2 regions of the Duganella sp. 3397 genome follow, and region 1 is predicted to be linked to the other one. Evidence: riboswitches for the same ligand, from Rfam matches in the RefSeq annotation. Region 1 holds a riboswitch; the other holds the start of a gene.
What was found. A riboswitch is a leader RNA that binds a small molecule or an ion and turns the genes downstream of it on or off. The one in region 1 is predicted to bind thiamine pyrophosphate.

Region 2: linked by a shared signal. The riboswitch ahead of J2X54_RS11035 (TonB-dependent siderophore receptor) and the one ahead of thiC (phosphomethylpyrimidine synthase ThiC) in region 1 are both predicted to bind thiamine pyrophosphate.

What each region holds. Positions count from the first base shown of each region.
Region 1 covers NZ_JAVDVB010000007.1:120,747-124,955, forward strand. Annotated here, with positions in the region: gene J2X54_RS21615 (diguanylate cyclase domain-containing protein) at 1-1,383, opposite strand, end outside; TPP riboswitch at 1,516-1,624, shown strand; gene thiC (phosphomethylpyrimidine synthase ThiC) at 1,694-3,610, shown strand; gene thiS (sulfur carrier protein ThiS) at 3,621-3,824, shown strand; gene J2X54_RS21630 (thiazole synthase) at 3,937-4,209, shown strand, end outside.
Region 2 covers NZ_JAVDVB010000003.1:508,715-512,923, forward strand. Annotated here, with positions in the region: gene J2X54_RS11020 (sensor histidine kinase) at 1-828, shown strand, start outside; gene J2X54_RS11025 (hypothetical protein) at 825-1,544, shown strand; gene J2X54_RS11030 (Imm26 family immunity protein) at 1,550-2,041, opposite strand; TPP riboswitch at 2,234-2,331, shown strand; gene J2X54_RS11035 (TonB-dependent siderophore receptor) at 2,391-4,209, shown strand, end outside.

The DNA of each region.
Region 1 (4,209 bases):
CAGCCACAGTACCCGGTCGCGCACCGCCAGCGCCCATACCTCTTCCTCGAGCGCGCGCCCGGGCACCGGCACCAGGCGCGCGCGGCGGCCCTGGGCATCGGCGCGGTACAGGCCTTTCTGGGTGCCCAGGTAGATCTCGCCATCGGGTCCCGGCACGATCGCCAGCACCCGGCCCTTGGGCAGGTCGGGCACGCTGGAAACCTGGCCGGTGGCCGGGTCGACGATCTTGATGCCGCCGCCGGCAATCGACAGCCACAGCCTGCCATCGGGCGCCTGCATCATGGACGGCACGCTGAGCACGCCAGCAGCGTCGGGGTCCAGGTAGCGCACGGTGGTGACCGCATCCGACACGGGACCGTGCTGGCTGAGGCCGCCCATGCCGGCCACGAAGACAATGCCGCCGCGTTCGCGGAACATGGTCATGATGTTGTTGTCGAGCAGGCTGTCGGGGGTGTCGGCACGGTGGCGGATACGGCGCGTCTCGCCGCTGAGCACGTCCAGCACCACGATGCCACCTGCGCTGCCGTCGGTGCCGATCCAGACCTGATCGGGCGCCGCTTCGATCATCGACACCACGCGCTCCTGCTGCAAGGTCGATACCGGCCCGCTTTCGCGTACCGCCGTGGCCTTCAGGGTGGCCGCATCGACCAGGAAGGCGCCGTTGGCGCGGGTGCCCACCCAGATGCGGCCGGTGCTGTCCTGGAACAATGCGCCGATGGGCAGGGCGGCGCCATCGACCAGGGCGACCGGCCGCACCCGGCGGTCCTGGTCCATCAGGAACAGGCCGCGCTCGGTGCCGATCCACAGCCGGCCATCGGTGGCGCGCAGCAGGAAGCTGACGCCGCCGGCCGGCAGCGCCGCCCCGGCGGCATAGACCATGCGGCTGACCGCGCCGGCGGCATCGATGCGGTCGATGCCGGCGCCGTGGCCTACCAGTATGCCGTCGGCGCCGTCGTCGGTAATGGCACCCACATCACCGCTGGCCAAGCCACCGGGTACCGCGCGATAGCGCACGAAGTTGTCGTGGGCGGCGTCGTAGCGCGCCACGCCGCCGGAATTCATGCCGACCCACAGGTGGCCGCGCCAGTCGATGTGTACGCTGAGAATGTAGCTGTCGGGCAGGGCGTCGGTGCGGGTGGTGTCGCCCATGTAGCGCAGGTAGCGGCTGCCATCCCAGCGCACCAGCCCGGTCTGGGTGCCGATCCAGACGAACCCTTGCCGGTCCTGGGCAAAAGAATTTCCGCCGGTCATGTCGGGTTGCTGGTGGTGCTTGAACGCGGTGTGGGCCAGGCGGCTCCAACGTTCGGTGGCGTACGTGGGCGCAACGCATGCCAGCAGCAGCGCCAGCAAAAACAGACAGCGGTGAATATTGCATTTTGGCATGAGATCACTATACCGCAGCGGCCGCCACCAGATGTGGCATTTACGCTACGGGCAGGGCGCACCAACATGCGGGTCGCGCAATCGGCAAGGCGCGGTTATAATCGTCGCGCTGCCCGCTGAACACCACCGGGCGGCATACGCTAGGGGTCCTGCGCACGGCATACAGCTGTGGCGCGGGTGAGAAATACCCTCCGAACCTGATCTGGATAATGCCAGCGAAGGGAAGCTCAGGACAACGCCGCCACTGTATTTGTGGAACGGGTGTCGTCCTACCTCCTTAGCTGGCTCCTGTCGCCAACCAAGGAGCCACATGAACGCCAACCAGAAATTCCTCTCCGCCACCGCCACGGTGGACCAGGCAGCAATCCACCCGCTGCCCAATTCCAGCAAAGTCTATATCCAGGGCAGCCGCCCCGACCTGCGCGTGCCGATGCGCCGCATCACCCAGGCCGACACGCCCGCCTCGTTCGGCTTCGAAACCAACCCGCCGGTGTACGTGTACGACACTTCCGGTCCGTACACCGACCCCGAAGCCGTGATCGATATCCGCTCCGGCCTGGCCGCCACCCCGCGCCTGCCGTGGATACTCGAGCGCGGCGACACCGAGGAGCTGAGCGGCCCCACGTCCGAGTACGGCCAGGCGCGCCTGGCCGACCCGGCGCTGGCCGAGCTGCGCTTCAATCTGCACCGGCTGCCGCGCCGCGCCAGGGAAGGGCGCAACGTCACCCAAATGCACTACGCGCGCCAGGGCATCATCACGCCCGAGATGGAGTACGTGGCGATCCGGGAAAACCTGCGCCGCCGCGAATACCTGGCCGAGCTCAAGGATTCCGGCCCGATGGGCCAGCGCCTGGCCGACCTGATGGGCCGCCAGCACCGGGGCCAGTCGTTCGGCGCCAGCATCCCGCAAGAGATCACGCCCGAATTCGTGCGCGACGAGATTGCCCGCGGCCGCGCCATCATCCCCGCCAACATCAACCACCCGGAAGTGGAGCCGATGATCATCGGCCGCAATTTCCTGGTAAAGATCAACGCCAATATCGGCAACTCGGCGGTCACCTCGTCGATCGGCGAGGAAGTGGAAAAGATGACCTGGGCCATCCGCTGGGGCGGCGACAACGTGATGGACCTGTCCACCGGCAAGCACATCCACGAAACGCGCGAATGGATCATCCGTAACAGCCCGGTGCCGATCGGCACGGTGCCGATCTACCAGGCGCTGGAAAAGGTCAATGGCAAGGCCGAAGACCTGACCTGGGAAATCTTCCGCGACACCCTGATCGAGCAGGCCGAGCAGGGCGTCGATTACTTCACCATCCACGCCGGCGTGCTGCTGCGCTATGTGCCGCTCACAGCCAAGCGCCTGACCGGCATCGTCTCGCGCGGCGGCTCGATCATGGCCAAGTGGTGCCTGGCGCACCACCAGGAATCGTTCCTGTACACGCACTTCGAAGAGATCTGCCAGATCATGAAGGCGTACGACGTCTCGTTCTCGCTCGGTGACGGCCTGCGCCCCGGTTCGATCTACGACGCCAATGACGAGGCGCAACTGGGCGAACTGAAAACCCTCGGCGAACTGACGCAAATCGCCTGGAAGCACGATGTGCAAGTGATGATCGAAGGCCCTGGCCACGTGCCGATGCAGCTGATCAAGGAGAACATGGACCTGCAACTCGAGCAGTGCCACGAGGCGCCGTTCTACACGCTGGGACCGCTCACCACCGACATCGCTCCCGGCTACGACCACATCACGTCCGGCATCGGCGCCGCGCAAATCGGCTGGTATGGCACCGCCATGCTGTGCTACGTGACGCCGAAGGAGCACCTTGGACTGCCCGATAAAAACGACGTCAAGGACGGCATCATCACGTACAAGATTGCCGCGCACGCGGCCGACCTGGCCAAGGGCCACCCGGGCGCCCAGATCCGCGACAACGCGCTGTCGAAAGCGCGTTTCGAATTCCGCTGGGACGACCAGTTCAACCTGGGACTGGACCCGGACAAGGCGCGCGAATTCCACGACGAGACGCTGCCGAAGGATTCTGCCAAGGTCGCGCATTTCTGCTCGATGTGCGGTCCGCATTTCTGTTCGATGAAGATCACCCAGGAAGTGCGCGAGTACGCGGCTGCCAACGGCATGAGCGACGGTGCGGCTTTGCAGCAGGGCATGCAGGTCAAGGCGGTGGAATTCATCAAGAACGGCGCCGAGCTGTATCGCAAGTTGTGAGGGAGCCTCGATGATCGAGATTGAATTGAACGGCGCGCCGCACGCGGTGCCGGCGCGCCAGACGCTAGATCAGCTGGTCGACGGCTTGTCCCTGAGCGGCCAGGCGCTGGCGCTGGCGGTCAACCGCGCGGTGGTGCCGCGCCAGCAGTGGCCGCAGCGCGAGCTGCAGCCGCAGGACAAAGTGGACATCGTGCGCGCCATCGGCGGCGGCTGATTTTTTTGAACCCCGCACACCATGCCGGGGTCGGACCCCAAGGGGTCCGACCCCATGTGGTTAGGGGTGGAACTGAAAGGACAAGCAAATGAACCAACAAATGAACCAGCAAATGAACCAGCAAGACGCTCTCACCATCGCCGGCAAGACCTACCAATCGCGCCTGCTGGTGGGCAGCGGCAAATACCGGGACCTGCAACAGACCCGCGCAGCGACCGACGCGGCCGGCGCGGAAATCATCACCGTGGCGATTCGCCGCGTCAATATCGGCCAGGACCCGAAGGCGCCCAGCCTGCTCGACGTGCTGCCGCCGTCGCAGTACACGATACTGCCGAACACGGCCGGCTGCTACACGGCCAAGGATGCTGTCTACACGCTGCAAATG
Region 2 (4,209 bases), on a different contig from region 1:
GCGGCGCTCATTTCCAGCCTGGTCAACCTGCCGCTGCGGCGCCTGACCAAGGCCACGCGCGCCTTTGCACAAGGCATGCGCCCCGACCCGCTGCCCGAAACCGGTCCGAACGAAATCCTCGAAGCGAACCGCTCGTTCAACCACATGGTGCTGCAGTTGCAGCAGGTGGAGTCGGACCGTGCGGTAATTCTGGCCGGCATTTCCCACGACCTGCGAACGCCGCTGGCGCGCATGCAGCTCGAAGTGGAAATGGCCAACCTGTCCGATGATGCGCGCGAGGGCATCCAGTCCGACATCGGCCAGATGGACGCCATCATCGGCCAGTTCCTCGACTATGCGCGCCCCACCGAGAAGTCGAGCTTCATCGACGTCGATATCAGCGAGCTCGTTGCCGATGTCGCGCACGACGCCGGGCGCATGCCCGACGTGCGCGTCAAGACCGACATCGCGCCGGACGCGCATGCCATGGGCAACGCCACCGACCTCAAACGCGTGATCAACAACCTGGTGGAAAACGCCCGTCGCTACGGCAAAACGCCGGGCCAGGACATCACGGAAATCGATATCGCCTGCAGCGTCAAGGGTGCCGGTGCGGCCAAGCGGGTAACGATCGAGGTGCAGGACCACGGCCCCGGCGTGCCCGACGACCAGATCGCACAACTGCTCAAACCGTTTACCCGGCTCGATACGGCGCGTGGCCAGGCCAACGGCGCCGGCCTGGGACTGGCCATCGTGGACCGGGTGATGCAGCGCCATGGCGCAGAACTGACGGTGCGCAACCGCGACGGTGGCGGCCTTTCCATCCAGATCGTGATGAAAGCAGCATGAGAAAAGTTTTACTGATTGCCGCAGTGCTGGCGAGCGGTGCACTGTGCGGTTCCGCGGGTGCCGCCAAGGCGGCCAAACCTGCCCAGGTCGCGCAGCAGCGCGAACCGACCACCGAAGAACGCGCATCGTTCGAGGCCTTTTTCAGCGCGCGCCAGGCCGCCGTGCCGCAGGGGCCGTGGGCCACGCGGCCGCTGTTCGCCCCCGCCTTCGAGATCGACCGCGAGAGCGCCGGCAAGCCGTCGCGCGTGATTGCGCGCATGGATTCGGCGCCGCGCCGCTCGCACCCCGACCTGTGCCGGCAAATCCGCTCGAGTTTCATCTATAACGCCAAGGCGCCCGAGGGTGAGCGCTGGCAGGACGCGGCCGAGCCGCAGCGCTGGTACGTGTGGCTGGCCACGCCCACCGTGCCGTGCGCGGCCGCGCGCTACACCACCTTGCAAGACCCGAAGGTGGCGGACGTCGATGCCGTGGCGCTGCTGCGCCAGCACCGCGATTTGCTGGGCCGCGCGCGCCTGCTGTTTGCCGGTCATTCGCAGTGCGCACCGTATCGCGCGCTGACGTACCGGCTGGCCGCGCTGGAACCGGCGGCGCCGGTTGCCGGCGCACCGCTGATGCTGGGCATGGTTTTCGAAAGCGACCGCCACGCGGTGGCGCGGGTGGCCGTGCGTAAAAGCGGCGGCGAATACACGGCGTGGAATGTCAGCTGTACCGGCTAGCGCGCTTACACTGAATGACGCTGGGACGGCTGCTCGGCGCCGGCCAGCAGCTTGGTGAGCAGCAGCTCGGCCGAACCATAACCGTACAGCGAGTCGGCCTCGAAGCCGACGGTTTCGTACGGGACCGATTCCTCGCGTTCCGAGCGCGCCGGATCGTTGCTGGCATAGGTGACGCGCCAGGCGCGTTTCAAGGCATCGGCACGGCGCAGGAACTGCGGCATGGGCCACTGGGCCGCATCGAAGGCGTCGAGCTCGCCAAGCACGCGCCAGTGGCCGCTCACCAGCGCCATGTCGCCTACCCGCAGCACCTTGATGGCGTCTTGCGCAGTCAATGTTTTAAGCCGCGCCAGGTCCGGCAGGCCGTCCTGCTTCGGACCGAACAGATAGGCCAGCATGATCTTGCTGCCCGGCGACAAGCGCGCCACCAGGCCGGCGCCGTAACCACCGCTGAGCAACGGCACGGCGAAAAAACTACCCTCTTGATACGACTGCCTCATTCCCATCCTTTCGCTACACACGCGGCAGACCTTGCTATTGCCTGGCAGAGCCCGCCGCGCTGGCGCCTCGCGGCGCAAAAGTGGCAGTGTAGCGGCGGCGCGCCAAGTGTGGCGCACGCGTGGCGCAGGCGTCACAATCGCGCATGCAGCCTCGCTTTGCGGGTTTTTAATGATGACGATTGTGTTACACTCCGGTTTCGCTAGGGGTCCTGGAATCGTTTTCCGGGTGAGAGATACCCTTCGTACCTGATCTGGATAATGCCAGCGAAGGAAAGCGCAAAAGTCGGCCCTCCCCTCCTTTGATGTCTCTCCTCGCGGCGCCCAGCCGAACACGTAGAGAGCAGCCATCATGTCCACACCACATTTCGCCGTATCCGTCATCGCCCTGGCGGTGCTCAATTCCTTTGCCGGCGCCGCCATGGCCGAGGAAGCCGATCAGCCATTGCCTGAAGTCGTCGTCAGCGCCGTCAAAGCGCGCGCCAGCACCGCCTCGATCGGCGGCTTTTCCAACGCCTCGCTGCTGAGCACTCCGGCCTCGCTCAACGTGATCACGTCGCAGCAGATGCTGGACCTGCAGATCCGCTCGACCACCGACGCCGCCCGCTACGACGCCAGCCTGTCCGACGCCTACAATGCGGTCGGCTATGCCGAACAGTTTTCGATCCGCGGCTTCAAGCTCGATAACGCCAGCAGCTACCGCAAGGACGGCATGACGATCGCCGGCGACACCCAGATCGCGCTGGAAAACAAGGAACGGCTGGAAGTGCTCAAAGGCCTGTCGGGCCTGCAGGCCGGCGTATCAGCACCCGGCGGTGTGCTCAACTACGTGACCAAGCGCCCCACCGACAACCCGATCCGGATGGTGGTGCTGGAAACCCGCGAGCGCGGCACGCTGTACGGCGCGGCCGATGTCGGTGGCCGGTTCGAAGATACCCGCTTTGGCTACCGCGTCAACGTCGCGGCCGAGCGCCTGCGCTCGATCGTCAAGGGCGCCGACGGCAACCGCAAGTTCATCTCGGGCGCGTTCGACTGGCGCATCTCGCCGCAGGCGCTGCTGCAAATCGATGCCGATTACCAGCGCAAGTCGCAGCTCACCGCCCCCGGCTTCCAGCTGCTCAACAACACCACGCTGCCGGTGATCGACGCCGACACCATGCTCAACGACCAGCCGTGGTCGCGCCCGGTGGAAACCATCAGCAGCAATATCGGCGCCCGTTTCGAATACACGTTCTCGCCCGAGTGGAAAGCGACCGTCAGCGCCAACCAGAACACCTTCAAGCGCGATGACTACACGGCCTTCCCGTACGGCTGCAGCGCCCAGGAACTGTTCCCCGGCTTCTGCGGCGACGGCGATTACGACGTCTATAACTACATCAGCAAAGGCGAGAAGAAGTCGCCGCTGACGGTGCAGGCGCTGTTGCAGGGCCGCTTTAACGGCGGCGCGATGACGCACGAGGTGACGTTCGGCAGCTCGCTGATGCGCAACCGCGAAAAATGGGGCGACGACCTGTACGATTATTCGGGCGTGAGCAATATCTACAAGCCGGTGGTGGTGCCGCCAGCGCCAGGCACCAGCGGCCCGGTGTCCGAGCGCCGCTACACCAACGAGCGCTCGCTGTTCGCCCAGGACATCGTCAGCCTGACCGAACAACTGAAGCTGCATGCGGGTGCGCGCTACGTCCAGGTACGCCGCAACCAGTACGTCGGTGAAAACGACGCCGGCGTGATCCAGCCCAATGCCCTGACCGACGCCGGCTTCTGGCTGCCGAGCGTGGCGCTGGTGTATAGCCTGCGTCCCAACGTCTCGCTCTACACCTCGTACGCGCAAGGTCTCGAGCATGGCGGCGTGGCGCCCAAGGGAGCTCTCAACGAACGGCAGGCGCTGGAACCGGCAAAATCGAAACAGGTGGAACTGGGCGTCAAAGCCGACATCCGCAACGACCTCAGTGCCACGCTGGCGCTGTTCCAGATCCGCAAGGGCCTCGAGTATGTCGACAACGCGTCCAATATGTTCGTGCGCAATGGCGAGGCGCAAAATCGCGGCCTGGAAATGGGCCTGAACGGCCGCGCCACGCGTGAGCTCACGGTGGGCATCACGGCCACCGCGCTCAACACCGAACAGAGCGGCACCGGCCTGGCCAGCCTGGACGGCAAGCGCGTGACCAACG